2 regions of the Pseudomonas sp. 25 R 14 genome follow, and region 1 is predicted to be linked to the other one. Evidence: predicted binding sites of a transcription regulator. Region 1 holds the regulator's gene; the other holds the start of a gene.
The links. The regulator LexA, encoded in region 1, represses DNA repair genes until DNA is damaged. The targets are predictions, from matches to a motif close to CTGTNTNNNNANACAG.
Positions count from the first base shown of each region.

Region 1 (11,546 bases):
CTAGAGCGAGAATATTTATGAGCTTGAATCCAAGAGACGTCGTGATTGTCGACTTCGGTCGTACTCCGATGGGCCGCTCCAAGGGCGGCATGCACCGCAACACCCGTGCCGAAGACATGTCGGCGCACCTGATCAGCAAGCTGCTGGAGCGCAACGTCAAGGTCGACCCGAACGAAGTCGAGGACGTGATCTGGGGCTGTGTGAACCAGACCCTGGAGCAGGGCTGGAACATCGCCCGCATGGCGTCCCTGATGACCCAGATCCCGCATACTGCTGCCGGCCAGACCGTCAGCCGCCTGTGTGGTTCGTCCATGAGCGCACTGCACACTGCCGCCCAGGCGATCATGACCGGCAACGGTGATGTGTTCGTGGTCGGCGGCGTGGAGCACATGGGCCACGTCAGCATGATGCACGGCGTCGATCCAAACCCGCATATGTCGCTGTACGCGGCAAAAGCCTCGGGCATGATGGGCCTGACTGCGGAAATGCTTGGCAAGATGCACGGCATTACCCGTGAAGCCCAGGACGCTTTTGGCCTGCGCTCGCACCAGCTCGCCCACAAGGCAACCCTGGAAGGCAAGTTCAAGGATGAGATCATCCCGATGAACGGCTACGACGAGAACGGTTTCCTGAAGCTGTTTGACTACGACGAAACCATTCGTCCGGATACCACCCTGGAAAGCCTGGCAGCCTTGAAGCCGGCATTCAATCCAAAGGGCGGCACCGTGACTGCCGGTACTTCGTCGCAGATCACCGATGGTGCCTCGTGCATGATCGTGATGTCGGCCCAGCGCGCCCAGGACCTGGGGATCCAGCCTCTGGCAGTGATCCGTTCCATGGCCGTGGCGGGTGTGGACCCGGCGATCATGGGCTATGGTCCAGTACCGGCCACACAAAAAGCCTTGAAGCGCGCAGGTCTGAGCATCTCCGACATCGACTTCTTCGAGCTCAACGAAGCTTTCGCCGCACAGGCCCTGCCCGTGCTGAAAGATCTGAAAGTACTCGACAAGATGAACGAGAAGGTTAACCTGCACGGCGGTGCGATTGCCCTGGGCCACCCATTCGGTTGCTCCGGTGCACGTATTTCCGGCACTTTGCTTAACGTGATGAAGCAAAATGGCGGCAACCTTGGGGTTGCAACCATGTGCATTGGTCTCGGCCAAGGCATTTCCACCGTCTTCGAACGCGTCTAAGCGTTGAGTTGACGGAAGCCGGGGCCCAGTGCCCCGGTTTTTGTTTTTTGGAATTTTTAATTTTTTTTTAATAAATTTTGTAAGAGGGCCAGAGCATGAAAGTCGAACCAGGGCTCTACCAGCATTATAAAGGTCCCCAGTACCGCGTTTTTAATGTGGCGCGGCACTCCGAGACCGAAGAAGAAGTGGTGTTTTACCAAGCACTGTATGGCGATTACGGCTTTTGGGTGCGCCCCTTGAGCATGTTCCTGGAAACCGTCGAAGTTGACGGCGAGCAGGTCCCGCGCTTTGCTTTGGTGCAGGTCGAACCCAGCCTTTTTTCAGGGCAATAACGGCCGGTTGCGCAGAATGCTGCGCTTGACCTCACTGTGTTGCCACTATATATAGCGTTGCCGCGTCAGGCGCCAACCGCCTTTCTCTTCTCGAATTCAGGAATTTTCCGATCCATGGGCAAATCGCTGGTCATTGTGGAATCCCCGGCTAAGGCCAAGACCATCAACAAGTACTTGGGTAACGAGTACGTGGTGAAGTCGAGTATCGGCCATATCCGAGACCTGCCCACCAGCGGTTCGGCTAGCGCCAGCAAGGAGCCTGCTGCCAAGCGCGGCAAGGCGGCTGCGGGCGAAGGTCCGGTGCTCTCGCCTAAAGAGAAGGCGCGCAAGCAGCTGGTCTCGCGCATGGGTGTGGACCCGGATCATGGCTGGAAGGCCAAGTACGAGATCCTTCCGGGCAAGGAAAAGGTCATCGAGGAGCTGCGCCGGCTCGCCAAGGATGCCGACACCATCTATCTCGCAACGGACTTGGACCGCGAAGGGGAAGCCATTGCCTGGCACCTGCGCGAAGCCATCGGTGGGGACGACAGCCGCTACAAGCGCGTGGTGTTCAACGAAATTACCAAGAAGGCGATCCAGGAAGCCTTCTCCAAGCCGGGTGAGCTGGACATTGACCGCGTCAATGCCCAGCAGGCGCGGCGCTTCCTCGACCGCGTCGTCGGCTACATGGTCTCGCCACTGTTGTGGGCGAAGATCGCCCGTGGCCTGTCCGCCGGACGTGTGCAATCGGTCGCGGTGAAGCTGGTAGTGGAGCGCGAGCGCGAGATCCGTGCGTTCATCCCTGAAGAATACTGGGAAGTCCACGCCGACCTCGGCACCGCCAAGGGCGCGACCGTGCGCTTTGACGTGGCCCGCGAGAAAGGCGAGGCCTTCAAGCCGCTTAACGAAGCCCAGGCCATAGCTGCGCTGGAGAAGCTCAAGGCTTCCAGCTACAGCATCGTCAAGCGCGAAGACAAACCGACCAGCAGCAAGCCGTCGGCGCCGTTCATCACCTCCACCCTGCAACAGGCCGCGAGCAACCGCCTGGGCTTCGGGGTGAAGAAGACGATGATGATGGCCCAGCGTTTGTACGAAGCGGGCTACATCACGTATATGCGTACCGACTCCACCAACCTGTCGCAAGACGCGGTGGCGATGGCGCGCACTTATATTGAAAGCGAATTCGGCAAGAAGTACCTGCCGGAGAAGCCAAACGTCTACAGCAGCAAGGAAGGCGCACAAGAGGCTCACGAAGCGATTCGTCCGTCTGACGCCAATACCGAGCCAAGCAAGCTCACGGGCATGGAGCGCGACGCTGAGCGCCTCTACGAGCTGATCTGGCGCCAGTTCCTGGCCTGCCAGATGCTGCCGGCGCAATACCTGTCCACCACCGTCACCGTGGGTGCCGGGGACTTCGAGCTGCGTGCCAAGGGGCGTATCCTCAAGTTCGACGGCTACACCCGTGTGATGCCGCAAATCGCCAAGCCCGGCGATGATGACGTGCTGCCAGACATGGCCCAGGGCGATGTGATGAAGCTGATCAAGCTTGATCCGTCCCAGCATTTCACCAAGCCGCCTGCGCGTTATTCGGAAGCCAGCCTGGTAAAAGAGATGGAAAAACGTGGCATTGGTCGTCCTTCGACCTACGCGGCGATCATTTCCACCATCCAGGACCGTGGCTACGTGGCCCTGCATAACCGTCGTTTCTATTCGGAAAAGATGGGCGATATCGTCACCGAGCGTCTGTCCGAGAGTTTCTCCAACCTGATGGACTACGGCTTTACCGCCGGCATGGAAGAGAACCTCGATGACGTGGCCCAGGGCGAGCGGGACTGGAAGAATGTACTCGACGAGTTCTATGGCGACTTCAAGAAGAAACTCGAAGTAGCCGAGAGCCCGGAACACGGTATGCGCGCCAACCAGCCGGTGATGACGGATATCCCGTGCACCACTTGCGGTCGGCCGATGCAGATCCGCACTGCGTCTACCGGTGTGTTCCTCGGTTGTTCGGGTTATAGCCTGCCGCCTAAAGAGCGCTGCAAGGCCACCGTCAACTTGGTGCCAGGCGATGAAATCGCTGCCGATGACGAGGGTGAGTCCGAGTCGCTGGTACTGCGTGGCAAGCACCGTTGCCCGATCTGCAGCACCGCGATGGATGCTTATCTGCTGGATGAGAAGCGCAAGTTGCACATCTGCGGTAACAACCCGGATTGCAACGGCTACGAGATCGAAGAGGGCACCTACCGCATCAAGGGCTACGAAGGCCCGAGCCTGGAGTGCGACAAGTGCGGCAGCGAGATGCAGCTCAAGACCGGCCGTTTCGGCAAGTTCTTCGGTTGTACCAATGCGACCTGCAAGAACACCCGCAAACTGCTGAAAAGCGGTGACGCGGCGCCGCCGAAGATGGACCCGGTGAAGATGCCTGAGCTCAAGTGCGAGAAGGTCAACGACACCTATATCCTGCGTGATGGCGCTTCGGGCTTGTTCCTGGCGGCCAGCCAGTTCCCGAAAAACCGCGAGACTCGTGCACCCCTGGTGATGGAGATCGTGCCGCACAAGGACGAGATCGACCCGAAGTACCACTTCCTGTGTGAAGCGCCGAAGAAGGATCCCGACGGTCGTCCGGCCGTGATCCGCTACAGCCGCAAGACCAAGGAGCAGTACGTGCAGACCGAAGTAGACGGCAAGCCTACGGGTTGGAAAGCGTTCTACGACGGCGGCAAGTGGAAGGTCGAGGACAAGCGCCAGGGCGCTTGATCTGTAGGCGCGAGCTTGCTCGCGAAGGTCGTTAACGATGACGCGATAAACCTGGTGCACTGCGGTGCTCTCAGGTTTTTCGCGAGCAAGCTCGCTCCTACAGGCCGTATCATACTTATGTCGTTGTGGAGACTGCCGTCATGGCCAACGAACTCTATACCCGTACCAACCAGAAAATTTACTTCGCGGGTTTGTCCCTGGACGCCCTTGGCCGTGCCGAGGAAGGAAAGGAGATGAACGCTATCGCGCTGGTCCAGGCGGGGCGAGAGTCGGCGTTGTTCCATCTGTATGGCGCCTTGTTGGGTCTGTGCCATGAAATTGCCGGCTTCTATCGTTTGCCCCAGGCGCATGCGCCGCGGGCCGAGGATATCCTGACCCGTGAGGTGCTGGAGTCGCTGGCCATTCCTGAGTTGGCTGAGCTGGTGGAGATGGCTCGCAGCCCTGACAGTTGGCTGGCACGTTTGCTGGCTGCGCATTCGGCGATGTTTCAGCCGCCGCGTGTGCCGCACAAGCCCAAGGGCGATGTGACCCAACCGTTGATCGTTGCGGTCAGCCTGGAAGAGGAAGGCCCCGAGCCACTGAGCCGGGCCGAGTTGGAGAGCTGGCGCCAGGAACTGAAAAAACTGGCGATACGCTTTCGGGATGGGTTGAACGAGTGCTGAGCCGGATAGCGTTGGCAGGGTAATGAGGCGCTACAGACCATTCATCCAGCTGTACAGAAAGCTGTTCAGATCCTGAGCGAGGCTCTGCTTATGACTGATATAATGCTGGCCTTTCGTGGAGAACAGATTTTTATGCCAACGTCCTTTCTGGAAATTGTTGAACTGCCCGACGGCCGAATTGAGCTGCGCAGGGCTGAGGACGAGGGTTCTCTGGTGACTTTGGATTTTTCCGAGGACGCCAAGGCATTCCTGCAAGGCCAACACGTGGAAGTGGCAAAAGCCATGCTGAGCGTTGGTGTGCAGATGGCGGGGCGCCTGGCTGAGGGCGAACCGGAGAAAGACGACGGTCCACGGATTCTTCACTGAGTCCGCTTGTCGTTTTTAAGATTCAAATGCTCAATCGGCTTCTCAATTCTGTAGAAGCCTAGCGTCCATCGCAGGCACTGACCTGACGTCAGGCTGCAATCGGACGACCTGTACCACTCCCGATAACGCGTTGCGCGTCAGGCTCGGGCTTATCCCAAACGAATATTCAAGCTCTGTGCATCGCCCGTACGCGCTGCACTGATCAACTGCTGCTTGGCCGAAGCGCCCAGTGGATTCAGCCAACTGACCACCGTGTGGCTGCGTCCGAGGCGCAGCGCTTCACAGGTCAGTTGCTGGGCGCTCTGGGTGCCGCGTGGTTGCAGCAGCAGGATGCGTTCACGGTTCAGGCCCGCATCCCGCAACCAGGCCTGGGTCAGGCTGGAGGGCGGGGCGATCAGGGTCAGCCAGCGGGCATCCTGTTCTTCGCTCAGGTTGCGAAGAATGGGGGCCAGCAGGCTCAGGCAGTTCCCGGCAGCGCCGCGCAACGACAATTCACTGAATACCTCAGGTTCAGCGGTGGCGGTCCATGGGGACTGCACCGTCTCGTTGAGGATAGGTGCAAGTGGCTGGGCCAGAAAGGCCTCAAACAGCGGCAGTTGTGTGTGTTGTTGCACGTGTGGGAACTGCATGATGCCTCCGTTAGCGGCGAATAACGCCGACACTCAAGCCTTCGATCACCAGGTCCTGATCCTTCAGGTTGACTTCAATCGGCGAAAACTCGGGGTTTTCTGCCAGCAGCCAGACTTTGCTGCCTTCGCGCTTGAAGCGCTTGACCGTCACTTCATCGCCGATGCGGGCCACGACGATCTGGCCGTTGCGCGCTTCGCGGGTGGTGTGGACGGCCAGCAGGTCGCCGTCGAAGATGCCCACGTCCTTCATGCTCATGCCATGGACCCGCAGCAGGTAGTCGGCGCGAGGATGGAAGAAGGTCGGGTTGATATTGCAGGACTCTTCGACGTGCTGTTGTGCAAGAATCGGCGCACCGGCAGCGACCCGGCCGATGATCGGCAGGGTCGATTCGTCAGCCTTGGCCTCAAAGCCAGGGATACGAATGCCGCGCGATGCACCAGGGGTCATTTCGATCGCGCCCTTGCGGGCAAGGGCCTTCAGGTGTTCTTCGGCAGCGTTGGGGGATTTGAACCCCAGCTCCAGGGCGATTTCAGCCCGGGTCGGCGGATAGCCGTTGTCGTCGAGGCAGCGCTTGATAAAAGCGAGAATCTCAGCTTGGCGTGGCGTCAGTTTTAGCATGTTGATCGCTCTGTCTTTTTATACAGTGACTGGGATTATATACAGTGAACTGCGCTTGGCAATCATCGTTTTTGCCGACTCCGCCGGACGGTCATCCGTCGGTCCTTGCAAAGCCTTGGGATAGCGCTGCCAACAGGCCGTTGAAGATGTGATTAAATAGGTGCGAATCGGGTGACTGCCCGGCCGGAAAACGGACCTGCAGGCTTGACATTGCACAAGGTGAAACGTATGTTTCAAACAAGTGTTTGTCAGGCGGAGTAGCCATGGCCCAGTCGGAAACCGTTGAACGCATTCTCGATGCTGCCGAGCAGTTGTTCGCGGAAAAAGGATTTGCTGAAACTTCATTGCGGCTGATCACCAGCAAGGCCGGGGTCAACCTGGCGGCAGTGAACTATCATTTCGGCTCGAAAAAGGCTTTGATCCAGGCGGTGTTCTCACGCTTCCTCGGGCCGTTCTGTATCAGCCTCGACCGTGAGCTGGAGCGGCGCCAGGCCAAGCCTGACAATAAGCCAAGCCTGGAAGACCTGCTGGAAATCCTCGTCGAACAGGCCCTGGTGGTACAACCGCGCAGTGGCAACGACCTGTCGATCTTCATGCGCCTGCTGGGCTTGGCTTTCAGTCAGAGCCAGGGCCACTTGCGACGTTACCTTGAGGACATGTACGGCAAGGTATTCCGTCGTTATATGTTGCTGGTCAACGAGGCGGCCCCGCGTATTCCCCCTATCGAATTGTTCTGGCGCGTGCACTTCATGCTCGGTGCTGCGGCATTCAGCATGTCGGGGATCAAGGCCTTGCGCGCCATTGCCGAGACGGATTTCGGGGTCAATACCTCCATCGAGCAGGTGATGCGCCTGATGGTGCCTTTCCTGGCAGCCGGCATGCGTGCCGAAAGCGGTGTCACCGACCCGGCCATGGTGGCCGCGCAGTTGCGCCCCCGCAGCAAGTCTGTGCCCGTGCCTGCCAAGGTTTAACCACTGGCGTCTGGGCGCCACCGCTTGCATCCGCTAAGCTAGCCGCCCATGCCGATTTCAAACAGTTACCCGCACCCCGTCACCTTGCCAGGTCAAGCCTGGCAAGGTGACGGGGTGCGCGCGTCATTCAAGGAAAAATTATGACTGCTGCCCTGCAAGGCTCTTTGATGGTGGACGTCGCCGGCACCTGGCTGACGGCTGAAGATCGTCACTTGTTGCGCCAGCCTGAAGTGGGCGGCCTGATCATTTTTGCGCGCAACATTGAACATCCACGGCAAGTGCGGGAGTTGAGCGCGGCTATTCGCGCGGTACGCCCGGACCTGCTGCTGGCTGTCGATCAGGAAGGCGGGCGAGTGCAGCGCCTGCGCCAGGGCTTTGTGCGTCTGCCGGCCATGCGCGCCCTGGCGGACAATCCCAATGCCGAATACCTGGCCGAGCAGTGCGGCTGGGTCATGGCCACGGAAGTACTGGCTGTTGGCCTGGACCTGAGCTTCGCCCCGGTGCTGGACCTCGACTACCAGCGCAGCGCCGTCGTAGGCACGCGCTCGTTCGAAGGCGATCCAGAGCGCGCCGCGTTGCTGGCCGGGGCCTTTATCCGGGGCATGAACAGCGCCGGCATGGCTGCCACTGGCAAGCATTTCCCGGGCCACGGCTGGGCCGAGGCAGACTCCCACGTCGCCATTCCCAATGACGAACGCAGCCTGGAACAGATTCGCGCCCATGACCTGGTGCCGTTCGCACGCCTGAGCAAGCAGTTGGCTGCTGTGATGCCTGCGCATGTGATCTACCCGCAGGTCGATAACCAGCCGGCAGGTTTCTCGCGCCGCTGGTTGCAAGACATCCTGCGCGGTGAGTTGCAGTTCGATGGGGTGATTTTCAGTGATGACCTGTCCATGGCCGGTGCTCATGTGGTGGGGGATGCGGCGAGCCGTATCGAGGCCGCTTTGAGCGCAGGTTGCGATATGGGTCTGGTGTGCAATGACCGTGCGGCCGCCGAGCTGGCCCTGAGTGCAGCCCAGCGCATGAAGGTCACGCCGTCGGCGCGGATTGCCCGTATGCGTGGGCAGGCGATTGCCTCGACTGACTATAAGCAGAACCCACGTTGGTTGGCGGCGCTCGGCGCGCTTCGGGATGCTCAGTTGATCGAATAGGATTGAGGTGCGCCTATCGCAGGCAAGCCAGCTCCCACATTTGAATGTATTCACAGATCAAAATGTGTGGCTTGCCTGCGATAGGGGCCTAACAGTCAGCGCTTCTCTTGCTTATTGGGCAGCGGCGCAAACAGCGCCTCGATATCCTCGTTGCCCAACTTCCAGTCGCCAGTGGTGCGTCCATCCAGCACGCCCGCCGCCAGGTCTGACTTTTCCTGCTGCAACGCCTGGATCTTCTCTTCCACGGTACCGCGCGCAATCATCTTGTACACAAACACCGGTTTTTCCTGGCCGATGCGATAGGCGCGGTCGGTGGCCTGGTTTTCCGTGGCCGGGTTCCACCACGGGTCGTAGTGGATCACGGTGTCGGCTTCGGTCAGGTTAAGCCCGACGCCACCGGCCTTGAGGCTGATGAGGAAGATCTGCAACTTGCCACTTTGGAAGTCCTTGACCGGCGTGCGGCGGTCGCGGGTCTGGCCGGTCAGCAAGGCATAGGCGACTCCGCGTTTTTTCAGCTCGATCTCAATCAGGCTGAGCATTGAGGTGAACTGGGAAAACAGCAGAATCCTGCGCCCTTCGGCAAACAGCTCATCAAGCATCTCCATCAGGCTGTCGAGCTTGCCCGAGCTGCTGCCGCGTGCGGGCAGGGTGGCATCGTTGACCAGGCGCAGGTCACAACAGACCTGGCGCAGCTTGAGCAGCGCTTCAAGAATGATGATCTGGCTGCGGGCCACGCCCTTGCGGGTGATCTCGTCGCGGACCTTCTTGTCCATGGCCAGGCGCATGGTTTCGTACACGTCACGCTGGGCTTCATTGAGATCGACCCAGTGGATGATCTCGGTCTTGGGCGGCAGCTCGGTGGCCACCTGTTCCTTGGTGCGGCGCAGCAGGAACGGTTTTATCCGGCCGTTGAGGTGCTGCAATCGCACCTCGCTGCCGCGTTTTTCGATGGGCACGCGGTAATCACGGTTGAAGCTCTTAACATCACCCAGCCAACCCGGCAGCAGGAAGTGGAACAGCGACCACAGCTCGCCCAGGTGATTTTCCAGCGGCGTGCCGCTCAGGCACAGGCGCTGGCGTGCATTCAGCTCGCGGGCGGCCTGGGCGGCCTTGCTGGTGGGGTTCTTGATGTATTGGGCTTCGTCGAGGATCAGCACATGCAGCGGCTGCGCGGCCAGTTGCTCGATGTCCTTGGGCAGCAGGGCATAGGTGGTCAGCAGCAGGTCGTAATCCTGCAATTGTGCGAAGTGCTTCTTGCGTGCGGCTCCGTACAGCGCCAGGACCTTGAGCTGCGGGGTGAAGTGCGCCGCTTCGTCGAGCCAGTTGGGGATCAGGCTGGTCGGCATCACCACCATGCACGGTCGGTCCAGGCGCCCGGCGATTTTCTCGCTGAGAATATGCGCCAGGGTCTGCAGGGTTTTGCCCAGGCCCATGTCGTCTGCGAGAATCCCGCCCACTTCCAATTGGCGCAGGGACTGCATCCAGCTCAGACCTTCGAGCTGATACGGGCGCAATGTCGCGTTCAGGCCCTCGGGCGCCGTGCAGGTGAAGTCCTTGATATCCCGCAGGCGTTGGGCAAAGTTGCGGATAAGTTCGCCGCCTTCCCATTGCAGGGGCAGGTCTTCTAGCGAGTTGAGGCGAATGGCGTCGGCCTTGGCCAAGCGCAAGGCGGTGCTGCCGGGCTCTTGCAGGTAGAACTCGCCGAGGGTTGCCAGCACCGGTTTGAGCCGGCCATAGGGCAGCGCCACCTGCAGTGGGCCGTGGCCGCCATTGGGCAAACCGGGGATGTTCACCAGGATCAGTTCGTCGTCGCGGCGGCGCGCGAGCTTTTCCGGGTTGAGGATTTCGGTGTGGGAGCGCATCAGGTTCAACAGGATCGGCAGCAGGCTCAGGCGTTCGCCATTGACGATAATCCCCAGCTCCAGGTCGAACCAGTCGCGCTCCGGCACTTCATCGACGCTGGCGTACCAGTCATCGACGGGGCTCAGGTCGAAGCCGAAGTCCTCATCGATCTGCAACTCCCAACCCTCGGCGCGCAGGGTGGGCGAGGCGTTGAGGGTGAAGTTCAGCCAGGCGCTGTCATTGACCATCTCAAACAGCTCGCCGGCGCTTTCCGGCAAGGCCTTGCTCTGGCGGGTGGCGATCTTGAAACCGAGCAGGCGCAATTGTTCGCGATACTGTTGCTCGATCTCGGGATGGCGCTTGATCCGCAGGCTCTGGGTTTCCTGGCGGACTACGATGTCGGCATTTTTCTGGCCGCTGACGTAGTTGCCCAGGTAGTTGAACGACAGCGCCGCGCGGTGCTGGATGTAGCGCTGCATCTTGCCGTTGCGCGGCTCAAAGGCGCTGAACTCGATGCTGGCCAGCCACAGGCGCGGGATCGGCTGCACGTCTTCGAGCACCACTTGTGGCAGCACTACGCGGTTATCCAGCACGGCCTGGAGCTTCTCCAGCAGCTCGGCGTCCTTGGCCGCTGCCGGAAAGGCCAGGGTTTCCTGAACCTGCAGAAGTACTGCGGCAATGTGTTTGCAGTTGGTGTGCACGGGGCAGGTGCAGCGGCTGTCCACCAGGATCAAGGTGCCTTTGGCCGATTCGCGCAGGGAGATGGTCTGGCGGTAGACATTGCCGCCTGAGCCTTCGCAGCTGGCGATGATGGTGCTGTCGCCTGACTCGACGATGCGTACGCGGTTTTCCAGGGCGTAGCGCCGGCCGCGCTCCAGGCTTTGCTCCTTGAAGCGGTTGGCCCAGGAAGGCGCCAGGGGTTTGGTCAGCGGCGACGGCAGGGACATGGTACTGGATCAGTCCGCCAGGCCGGGCGGTGGTGCGCTCGGTGGTTTGGCGGTGAGGGAGGTGATCTTGACCAGTAGGGCCAGGTGGCCGCCGTCCA
Region 1 covers NZ_CVTS01000010.1:59,777-71,322, forward strand. The annotation lists gene fadA (acetyl-CoA C-acyltransferase FadA) at 18-1,193, shown strand; gene BFQ03_RS01585 (DUF1653 domain-containing protein) at 1,289-1,525, shown strand; gene topA (type I DNA topoisomerase) at 1,640-4,261, shown strand; partial or broken gene BFQ03_RS30455 (outer membrane lipoprotein carrier protein LolA) at 4,277-4,381, shown strand; gene BFQ03_RS01595 (DUF6586 family protein) at 4,402-4,923, shown strand; gene BFQ03_RS01600 (hypothetical protein) at 5,056-5,289, shown strand; gene sulA (SOS-induced cell division inhibitor SulA) at 5,439-5,918, opposite strand; gene lexA (transcriptional repressor LexA) at 5,929-6,537, opposite strand; gene psrA (transcriptional regulator PsrA) at 6,801-7,508, shown strand; gene nagZ (beta-N-acetylhexosaminidase) at 7,649-8,659, shown strand; gene BFQ03_RS01625 (DEAD/DEAH box helicase) at 8,755-11,448, opposite strand; gene BFQ03_RS01630 (CsiV family protein) at 11,458-11,546, opposite strand, start outside.

Region 2 (11,546 bases), on a different contig from region 1:
ACGCACTTTCAGGCCGGCCGCTTCAATCAGCTTGGCGGTCCCTGCGGTGGCCACGACTTCGAAGCCCAAGTTGATCAGATCACGCGCCACACCTGCAACCAGTGGTTTGTCATCATCACGCACGCTGATAAACGCAGTACCGCCGGTCGGCAGCACTTCGCTGGCGCCCATCTGGGCCTTGGCAAAGGCTTCGCCGAAGGTGTCGCCCACGCCCATCACTTCACCGGTGGACTTCATCTCTGGGCCCAGGATCGGGTCCACGCCAGGGAATTTGGCGAATGGGAACACCGCCTCTTTCACGCTGTAGAAGTTCGGAATGATTTCCTTAGTGAAGCCGATTTCCTTCAAGGTCTTACCGGCCATCACACGGGCGGCGATCATCGCCAGGGACACACCGATGCACTTGGAAACAAACGGCACGGTACGCGAGGCACGCGGGTTGACTTCGATGACGTAGATGTCTTCGCCTTGCAGCGCCAACTGTACGTTCATCAGGCCAACCACGCCCAATTCCAGGGCCATTTTCTTGACCTGTTCACGCATCTCGTCCTGGATGTGCAGCGGCAGCGAGTACGGCGGCAGGGAACAGGCCGAGTCGCCGGAGTGAACGCCCGCCTGCTCGATGTGCTGCATGATCGCACCAATCACCACGTCGGTACCGTCGCAGACCGCATCCACGTCCATTTCGATGGCGCAGTTGAGGAAGTGGTCCAGCAGCACCGGGCTGTCGTTGGACACTTTCACCGCATCACGCAGGTAGCGCTTGAGTTCTTCTTCTTCGTAGACGATTTCCATCGCCCGGCCGCCCAGTACGTAGGACGGACGCACCACCAACGGGTAGCCGATCTTGCTGGCTGCACGGATGGCCTCGTCTTCGCTGCGCACGGTAGCGTTTGGCGGCTGGCGCAGGTTCAGGCGCTCAACCATTTGCTGGAAGCGCTCACGGTCTTCGGCACGGTCGATGGCGTCAGGGCTGGTACCGATGATCGGCACGCCGGCCGCTTCCAGGGCACGCGCCAGTTTCAGCGGGGTTTGCCCGCCGTACTGGACGATCACGCCTTTTGGCTTCTCGACGCGACAGATTTCCAGCACGTCTTCCAGCGTTACCGGCTCGAAGTACAGGCGGTCGGAAGTGTCGTAGTCAGTAGAAACAGTTTCCGGGTTGCAGTTGACCATGATGGTCTCGTACCCGTCTTCGCGCAGGGCGAGGGCGGCGTGTACGCAGCAGTAGTCGAACTCGATGCCCTGGCCGATACGGTTTGGACCGCCGCCCAGGATGATGATCTTGTCGCGGCCCGACGGCGCGGCTTCGCACTCTTCCTCATAGGTGGAGTACAGGTACGCGGTATCGGTGGCGAACTCCGCGGCGCAGGTGTCAACGCGCTTGTAGACCGGGAAGATATCCAGCTTGTGGCGATGCGTGCGCAGGTTCTTCTCGGTCACACCCAGCAGCTTGGCCAGACGCTGGTCGGAGAAGCCTTTGCGCTTGAGGCGGAACATCAGGTCGCGGTCGATAGAGGAAAGACCCAGGGTCTTGACCTTTTCTTCTTCCTTGATCAGATCTTCGATCTGCACCAGGAACCACGGGTCAATCATGTTCATGCCGAAGATGTCTTCGACGGTCATGCCAGCGCGGAAAGCATCAGCCACGTACCAGATACGCTCGGCGCCCGGCACGGTCAGCTCGCGCTTGAGGATACTCATGCTTTCCGGGTTGCTCAGGTCGAGCTTCTCGTCCAGGCCGCAAACGCCCACTTCCAGGCCACGCAGGGCTTTTTGCAGGGATTCCTGGAACGTCCGGCCGATAGCCATGACTTCACCGACCGACTTCATCTGAGTGGTCAGGCGGGCGTCGGCTTTCGGGAACTTCTCGAAGGCAAAGCGTGGCAGCTTGGTCACGACGTAGTCGATGGACGGTTCGAAGGACGCCGGCGTAGCACCGCCAGTGATTTCGTTTTGCAACTCGTCCAAGGTGTAACCGATCGCCAGCTTGGCAGCGATGCGCGCAATCGGGAAGCCGGTAGCTTTTGATGCGAGCGCCGAAGAACGCGATACACGCGGGTTCATCTCGATCACGACCATGCGGCCTGTGTCCGGGCAGATGCCGAACTGAACGTTGGAACCGCCGGTTTCAACGCCGATCTCACGCAGTACCGCCAATGAGGCGTTACGCATGATCTGGTATTCCTTGTCCGTCAGGGTCTGTGCCGGCGCAACGGTGATCGAGTCACCGGTGTGCACGCCCATCGGGTCGAAGTTTTCGATCGAGCAGACGATGATGCAGTTGTCCTTTTTGTCGCGGACAACTTCCATCTCGTACTCTTTCCAGCCGATCAGGGATTCGTCGATCAGCAGCTCTTTGGTCGGCGACAGGTCCAGACCGCGTGCGCAGATTTCTTCGAACTCTTCACGGTTGTAAGCGATACCGCCACCGGTGCCACCCATAGTGAAGGACGGACGGATAATGCACGGGAAACCCAGCTTTTCGAGAACCGCGTTGGCCTCTTCCATGCTGTGGGCGATACCCGAGCGCGGGCAGTCAAGACCGATGGACTTCATGGCCTTGTCGAAACGCGAACGGTCTTCAGCCTTGTCGATGGTGTCGGCATTGGCGCCAATCATCTCTACGCCGAACTTTTCCAGGACGCCTTCGCGCTCCAGGTCCAGGGCGCAGTTCAGTGCAGTCTGGCCGCCCATGGTCGGCAGCAGTGCGTCCGGGCGCTCTTTCTCGATGATCTTGGCAACGGTCTGCCATTTGATCGGTTCGATGTAGGTGGCGTCGGCCATGTCCGGGTCGGTCATGATGGTGGCCGGGTTGGAGTTCACCAGGATGACGCGGTAACCCTCTTCACGCAGGGCCTTGCAGGCCTGGGCGCCGGAGTAGTCGAATTCGCATGCCTGGCCGATAACGATCGGGCCAGCGCCGAGAATCAGGATGCTTTTTATGTCTGTACGTTTTGGCATGGGTTTGTCACTCAAATCCGCAGGTCAGTCGGCAAGCCGTCTTGAACAATCCTTGAAGAGCCTGAGGGGGCCGCCGATTTTCCGGGCCACCCTCAGGCCACTCATTTAGCGTCGCTTGGCCATCTCATTGATGAAACGGTCGAACAGCGGCGCTACGTCGTTCGGGCCCGGGCTTGCTTCAGGGTGGCCCTGGAAGCTGAACGCGCTCTTGTCGGTGCGCTCGATACCCTGCAGGGAACCGTCGAACAGCGACTTGTGAATGGCACGCACGTTGGCCGGCAAGGTGGCTTCGTCCACCGCAAAACCGTGGTTCTGGCTAGTGATCATCACGACGCCAGTGTCCAGGTCTTGCACCGGGTGGTTGGCACCATGATGGCCGTGGCCCATTTTCAGGGTCTTGGCACCGGAGGCCAGGGCCAGCAGCTGGTGGCCCAGGCAGATACCGAATACCGGGATCTCGGTTTCCAGCACATCCTTGATCGCCTGGATCGCGTAGTCGCAAGGCTCCGGATCGCCCGGGCCATTGGACAGAAACACGCCATCCGGTTGCAGGGCCAGCACATCGCTGGCCGGGGTTTGCGCCGGCACCACGGTCACGCGGCAACCACGTTCGACCAGCATGCGCAGGATGTTGTACTTAACGCCGTAGTCATAAGCGACCACGTGGTAAGGCAGCTCGCTAGCCTCGATGGTCGCGTGACTGTCAGTCTTCAAGTCCCAGACAGTGGAGCGCCACTCGTACTGTTCTTGGGTGCTGACGACTTTCGCCAGATCCATGCCTTTCAGGCCAGGGAAGCCTTGCGCTGCAGCAATCGCTGCGGCTTCGGAAACATTGTCACCGACCATGATGCAGCCATTCTGCGAGCCTTTTTCACGCAGGATGCGTGTCAGGCGGCGCGTATCGATACCGGCGATCGCCACAACGTTGTTGGCTTTCAGGTAATCGGACAGCGACATCGTGTTACGCCAGTTGCTCGCAACCAGTGGCAGGTCACGAATCACCAGACCGGCCGACCAGACACGATCAGACTCGACGTCTTCCGGCGTAGTACCGGTGTTGCCGATGTGCGGATAGGTCAGGGTAACGATCTGCTGGGCGTAGGAAGGATCGGTAAGGATTTCCTGATAGCCGGTCATGGCGGTGTTAAACACCACCTCTCCAACGGTCTGACCGTCGGCTCCAATGGCTTCGCCGCGAAAAATGCTGCCATCAGCAAGGGCGAGTATGGCTGGCTTAGTCAAGAAGACCTCCCGTAAATAAAGCCTGAAAGGGCGATCGCAGGTTGTAAAAAAGCGGAGTGACGTATGGACACGTCACCCCGCTTCTTCACTGAATTATTCTGCGCGCTTTTAGTGGACACACTAAAGCTGTAGCTTACAGAAAAAGGCTTTTTTGGTCCACCGCTAAAGAGCCTAAAAGGCAGGAGAATGCGACAGGACGTCGCTTAGCGGGTAAAAACGGGGCCCTAGAGTAATACCCAGGGCCCGTTTTTGCTACTGATTAACGCAGATCCAGCACGTCTTGCATGTCATAGAGGCCCGCTTCGCGCCCCTCCAGCCACAATGCCGCACGCACCGCGCCCTTGGCGAAGGTCATGCGGCTGGAGGCCTTGTGAGTGATTTCCAGGCGCTCGCCTTCGGCAGCAAACAGCACCGTGTGATCACCCACCACGTCACCACCGCGCACCGTGGCAAAGCCAATGGTTTCACGCTCGCGCGCACCGGTATGGCCTTCGCGGCCATATACCGCGACTTTCGACAGGTCGCGCCCCAGGGCATCGGCAATCACTTCGCCCATGCGCATGGCAGTACCCGATGGCGCATCCACTTTGTGGCGGTGATGCGCCTCGATGATCTCGATGTCCGCGTCATCACCCAGTACCCGTGCAGCCATGTCGAGCAACTTCAGCGACAGGTTGACGCCCACACTGAAGTTGGCGGCAAACACGATCGGAATATCCTTGCCCGCCGCGACAAGCAATTGCTTTTGCTCGGCATTCAGGCCAGTGGTACCAATAACCATGGCCTTGCCCGCCTTGCGGCAGAACGCCAGGTTTTTCAGCATCACCTCGGGCAGGGTGAAGTCGATCAATACATCAAATTCATCAGCCACTTGCTCCAGGCTGCCAGACAACGCCACACCGATCCGCCCCAGCGAAGCCAGCTCACCGGCATCGGCACCGATCAGCGTACTGCCCGGACGCACGATTGCCGCCGTCAACCCCGACAGAGGCGAGCGTTGCTGCACCGCCTCCACCAGGTTCTTGCCCATGCGCCCGGCGGCGCCCATCACTGCTATACGTCGCATATCCACGTCCTTACAGGTCGCCGAAGAAGCGCTTCACGCCTTCAAACCAGCCAGCGGTCTTGGGCGAATGGGAGCCATCACCGTCCAGGGAGCTGCGGAACTCTTCGAGCAACTCACGCTGACGACGATCCAGGTTGACCGGAGTCTCGACAGCCACACGGCACATCAAGTCGCCCGCCCCACCGCCACGCACTGGCGCAACGCCTTTGCCACGGATGCGGAACTGCTTGCCGGTCTGCGTCCCCTCAGGGATCTTCAGCTTGACGCGACCATCGAGGGTCGGAATCTCCAGCTCGCCACCCAGGGCAGCATCGACAAAGCTGATCGGCACTTCACAGAACAGGTGCTTGCCGTCGCGCTGGAAGATCGAGTGCTCGCGCACATTGATCACCACGTACAGATCGCCCGTCGGACCACCCTGCGTACCTGCCTCACCTTCACCCGACAAACGGATACGGTCGCCGGTATCGACACCTGCCGGCACTTTCACCGACAGGGTCTTGTACTCTTCGACACGCCCTTCGCCGTGACAGGAGTCGCACGGATCGGAAATGATCTTGCCCTGACCATGGCAGCGCGGACAGGTTTGCTGAACAGAGAAAAACCCCTGCTGCATGCGTACCTGGCCAATACCACCACAGGTTGGGCACGTAATCGGCGACGAGCCCTTCTTGGCACCCGAACCGTCACACGGTTTGCAATTGACCAGCGTCGGCACGCGGATGTTGACGCTAGTGCCGCGCACAGCCTCTTCCAGGTTCAGCTCCAGGGTGTAGCGCAAGTCGCTACCACGCTGGGCACCGCCACGCTGACCACCACGACCGCCACCGAAGAAGTCGCTGAACACGTCGCCGAAGATATCGGAGAAGTTCTGGCCGCCAAAACCGGCACCGCCGCCGCCCATGCTCGGATCGACACCGGCGTGGCCGTACTGGTCGTAGGCCGCGCGCTTGTTCGGATCACACAGGCATTCGTAGGCCTCATTGGCCTCTTTGAACATTTCTTCGGATTCTTTGTTATCCGGATTACGGTCCGGGTGGTGCTTCATCGCCAGACGACGGTAGGCCTTCTTCAGGTCCGCCTCGCTGGAGCCGCGCTCCACACCCAACACTTCGTAATAGTCACGCTTTGCCATAAGTCTTTGCACTCTTAAGGACGTTCGGCAAAACCCTCCTGAGCTTACCAAACTCGTTGAGCCCCAATACAGGCCCGGACCCAACTCACGTCAAATTCAACGATCCTGGTCTTTACTGCTCTCAGCCGAGACCCAGCTAAAAACGCGGTGACTGTCGATCGCAAAGCAGGAGCATTCCCGATCACACCGCCAGCATCCGAACCTTGTCGCATGCTGTAAAAATTCGCGTACCCCAGACACGCCAACGCGGGAGCAAGCTCCCGCGCGGCGACATCCTACCAGTCACCGCTTGATAGCGGTCAACCGGGCGACCAAGTTACTTCTTCTGGCCTTCTTTGACTTCTTCGAACTCGGCATCGACAACGTCGTCGTGCTTGGCTTCAGGCTCTGCCTGTTGCGCAGCGCCATCACCTTGCGGAGCCTGCTCGGCGTACATCTTCTGAGCAACCGGCGCGGAGACTTTCGACAACTCCTCAACCTTGGCTTCGATGGTGGCCTTGTCGTCGCCTTTGACGGCGGCTTCCAGGGCAACCACGGCTGCTTCGATTGCGGTCTTCTCTTCAGCAGTCACTTTTTCGCCAGCATCAACGATCATTTTGCGCGTCGAGTGAACCAGCGCATCACCCTGGTTGCGGGCAGCGGCCAGCTCTTCAAACTTCTTGTCGGCCTCGGCATTGGTTTCAGCATCACGAATCATCTGTTGAATTTCTTCATCAGACAGACCGGAGTTGGCCTTGATCGTGATCTTCTGCTCCTTGCCGGTAGCCTTGTCTTTCGCGCCGACGTGCAAGATACCGTTGGCATCGATGTCGAAGGTCACTTCGATTTGTGGCACGCCACGTGGTGCTGGTGGAATATCGGCCAGGTCGAACTTGCCCAGGGACTTGTTCTGAGCAGCCTGCTTACGCTCACCTTGCAGCACGTGAATGGTCACAGCGCCTTGGTTGTCATCGGCAGTCGAGAACACTTGCGATTTCTTGGTAGGAATCGTGGTGTTTTTCTCGATCAGCGCAGTCATCACGCCGCCCATGGTTTCGATACCCAGGGTCAGCGGGCTGACGTCCAGCAGCAACACGTCTTTCACGTCGCCGGCCAATACCGCACCCTGGATAGCAGCACCCATGGCAACCGCTTCGTCCGGGTTCACGTCTTTACGTGCTTCTTTACCGAAGAACTCGGTCACTTTCTGCTGTACCAACGGCATACGAGTCTGACCACCGACCAGAATCACGTCGTTGATCGCACCCACGTCGATACCGGCATCTTTCAAAGCGGTACGGCAAGGTTCGATGGTGCGCTGAACCAGGTCTTCAACCAGGGATTCGAGCTTGGCGCGCGAGATCTTCACGTTCAAGTGCTTAGGGCCGGTGGCATCTGCTGTGATGTACGGCAGGTTCACGTCGGTCGACATGCTCGACGACAGCTCGATCTTCGCTTTTTCAGCAGCTTCTTTCAGGCGCTGCATGGCCAGCGGATCACCCTTGAGGTTCATGCCGCTTTCTTTCTTGAATTCGTCGACGAGGTAGTCGATCAGACGAATGTCAAAGTCTTCACCGCCCAGGAACGTGTCACCGTTGGTGGCCAACACTTCGAACTGGTGCTCACCGTCGACTTCAGCGATTTCGATCACGGAAACGTCGAAGGTGCCGCCACCCAGGTCATAAACGATCACAGTGTGATCGCCCTTGGCCTTGTCCATACCGTAGGCCAGAGCGGCTGCGGTTGGTTCGTTGATGATGCGTTTTACGTCCAGGCCCGCAATGCGGCCGGCGTCTTTGGTCGCTTGACGCTGGCTGTCGTTGAAGTAGGCAGGAACGGTGATCACCGCTTCAGTCACTGCTTCACCGAGGTAGTCTTCGGCAGTTTTCTTCATCTTTTTCAAGACTTCAGCCGAGATCTGCGGTGCAGACATCTTGTTGCCGTTTACTTCAACCCAGGCGTCACCGTTGTCAGCCTTGGCGATTTTGTAAGGCACCATCTTGATGTCTTTTTGTACGACTTCTTCGTCGAACTTACGACCGATCAGACGTTTCACCGCGTACAGGGTGTTGTGCGGGTTGGTTACAGCCTGACGCTTGGCCGACTGACCAACGAGGATTTCACCGTCGTTGGCGTATGCAATGATCGACGGCGTGGTACGCGCGCCTTCGGCGTTTTCGATAACTTTGGCTTTGCCGTTTTCCATGACGGAGACGCAGGAGTTGGTGGTCCCCAGGTCGATACCGATAATTTTGCCCATGATTTACTCTCCCGAAACTTGAATTTGGTTGCCGCAGCAGTGGTGGCTGACTGCGACAGACTTAAACACTTGACTTATAAATGGGGTCGTTACGAAGGATTTCAAGCCTGCTCGTCAATCGACGGTGCAACAGGTGCAGGAGCCTTGCTCACCACGACCATCGCAGGGCGCAACAAGCGACCATTGAGCAAGTAACCCTTCTGGAACACTTTCAACACACTATTGGGCTCAAGATCTGCACTTTCCTGCATCGCCATGGCCTGGTGATGTTCAGCGTTGAACGGCTCACCGCCTTGCGGATCGATGGCTTCCAACTGATAACGCTTCAGGGTGTCCTGGAACATTTTCAGGGTCAGTTCGATCCCCTCGCGCATGGCGCGGATGTTTTCGTCGTCCGGGTTGGACAACTCAAGGCCACGCTCCAGGCTGTCGATGATCGGCAACAGATCACCGGCAAACTTTTCCAGCGCGAACTTGTGGGCTTTCTCTACATCCTGCTCGGCGCGGCGGCGGACGTTCTGCAGATCGGCAGCAACACGCAAAGCCTGATCCTGAGCGCCTACCAACTGCTCTTCGAGCACTTGCACACGAGCCGCCAGGTCTTCACCCGCTGCCTGCGAGGCCTGGTTGGCGTCTGGGTTTTGCGTATCCAGCGTCTGTTCGTCAGCCATAGTTCTCTCCTTTCTAAATCCTGCGCGAACTCGACTCGCGCTTCTGTTCCGGTATATGGGGCCACAATTTCCAGGTTCAAGGGCCGACATGTCCCGACTCATACTTTCCACTCATTCCTCATCGCACTAAAAAAAACTACCACCCAAGCAAATTGAGCTAAGCCGCAGGATTGTCAGCCCAGAACAAAACACTGTATAAATAACCAGACCTAAAGCCTGGGAGCAGCCGTCATGCTGGTTCACCTGTCCGTACATAACTACGCCATCGTCGAGCATCTGGATCTTGAACTGGATCGCGGGATGAGCGTAATCACAGGCGAAACCGGCGCCGGCAAGTCGATCATGCTCGACGCACTGGGCCTGACCCTGGGCGACCGCGCCGACAGTGGCGTGGTTCGCCCCGGCGCAGACAAGGCCGACATCCTGGCAACCTTTGATCTGGCCGACATCCCGGAGGCCAGCGCCTGGCTCGCCGAACGCGACCTTGACAACGATGGCCCGTGCATCCTGCGCCGGGTAATTACCGCCGAAGGCCGCTCCCGCGGCTACATCAATGGCACGCCCTGCCCACTCGGTGATTTGAAAGCCCTTGGCGAACTGCTGATCGACATCCATAGCCAACACGAACACCAGTCCTTGCTCAAAACCGACACCCATCGGCGACTGCTGGACGAATACGCCGGCGCGACCGACCTGGCGCGCCAGGTACAACTGGCCGCACAACGCTGGCGCCAGACCCGCCAGGAGCTGGAACGGCTGTCCAATTCCGGAGACGAACAACGTGCCCGCCACCAGCTTCTCAGCTATCAGTTGGAAGAGCTGGAAAGCCTGGGCCTGGGCGAAACCGAGCTGGAACAGTTGGAGCAGGAGCACAAGAACCTGACCAATGCCGAGACACTGCTGGGCATTTGCCGCCAGGTTGTCGAGCAATGCAGCGAAAGTGACTCCGGCAATGTGCTGAATGCACTGACAGCAAGCCTTAACCGCCTGTCGAGCGTGAACAGCGGCTCTGGATCATTGAATGAAGCCACCACCCTGCTGACCAGCGCACAAATCCAGGTAGAAGAAGCCGTTGGCGAGCTGAACCGCTTCCTCGACCACTTCGATGCCGACCCGGCACGCCTGCAAGAGATCGAAGAACGCCTCGACACTATTTATACCCTGGCACGCAAACACCGTATCCAGCCGACCGAAGTCGCAGCCATGCAGCAAAAACTGCTGGACGAGATCGAAACCCTGAATGCCAATGATGAATCCATCGAGCGCCTGGGCGATGAACTGGCCTCCTTCGCCCGCCACTACCAGGAAAAGGCCCGGGAGTTGAGCGACCTGCGACATCATGCGGCAACCGGACTGGCCTGCGCCGTGGAACAGGAAATCCAACGCCTGGGCATGCCCGGCGGGCGCTTCACCATCGAGTTGCACACCAATAGCGGCAATGAACTGCAGCCCAACGGCCTGGAGCAGGTCGAACTACTGGTGAGCGCCAACCCTGGTCAACCCCTCAAGGCACTGGCCAAGGTGGCGTCCGGCGGCGAACTGTCACGGATCAGCCTGGCGATTCAGGTCATTACCGCCCAGACCTCACGCGTACCAACATTGGTATTCGACGAAGTGGACGTGGGGATCGGCGGGCCGACTGCAGAAATTGTCGGCCAATTGCTGCGCCGCCTCGGCGAGCGTGGGCAAGTCTTGACGGTTACCCACTTGCCACAGGTGGCAGCCCAGGGGCATCAGCATCTGTTCGTGCATAAGGTGCGGGGCAGCGATGCGACGCATACCGCCGTGTCCAAGCTGAACAAGACCGAGCGGGTGGAAGAAGTCGCGCGCATGCTCGGCGGCATCGACCTGACCAAGGAGTCCCTGGCTCATGCGAAAAAGATGGTGGTAACGGCAAAGGTTTGATCCCGTTCTTTCCGGGATTTTCTGGCGACAGACAGCACGAAGGCGACCCTAGGGTCGCCTTCGATCGTTTCGCAGAGTGAATCTGCGTAGCTTTCTTACTTTTTCTTACGTATGTATAGAACCAGATTATGGTCCACCAAATCGAATCCGTGCTCCTCAGCAATCTTGTGCTGCAGCGCTTCGATTTCGGGACTGGTGAACTCGATAACCTCATTGGTATCCAGGTCAACCATGTGGTCGTGATGACCACCGTCAGCCAGTTCAAAAACTGCATGACCGCCGTCGAAATTATGACGAACCACCAGCCCTGCGGCTTCAAACTGG
Region 2 covers NZ_CVTS01000036.1:55,745-67,290, forward strand. The annotation lists gene carB (carbamoyl-phosphate synthase large subunit) at 1-2,964, opposite strand, end outside; gene carA (glutamine-hydrolyzing carbamoyl-phosphate synthase small subunit) at 3,070-4,206, opposite strand; gene dapB (4-hydroxy-tetrahydrodipicolinate reductase) at 4,466-5,272, opposite strand; gene dnaJ (molecular chaperone DnaJ) at 5,283-6,407, opposite strand; gene dnaK (molecular chaperone DnaK) at 6,724-8,646, opposite strand; gene grpE (nucleotide exchange factor GrpE) at 8,748-9,317, opposite strand; gene recN (DNA repair protein RecN) at 9,549-11,222, shown strand; gene fur (ferric iron uptake transcriptional regulator) at 11,318-11,546, opposite strand, start outside.
Region 2: recN (DNA repair protein RecN) is a predicted target of LexA. The motif match lies at 9,509-9,524, and genes of this name have one in related genera.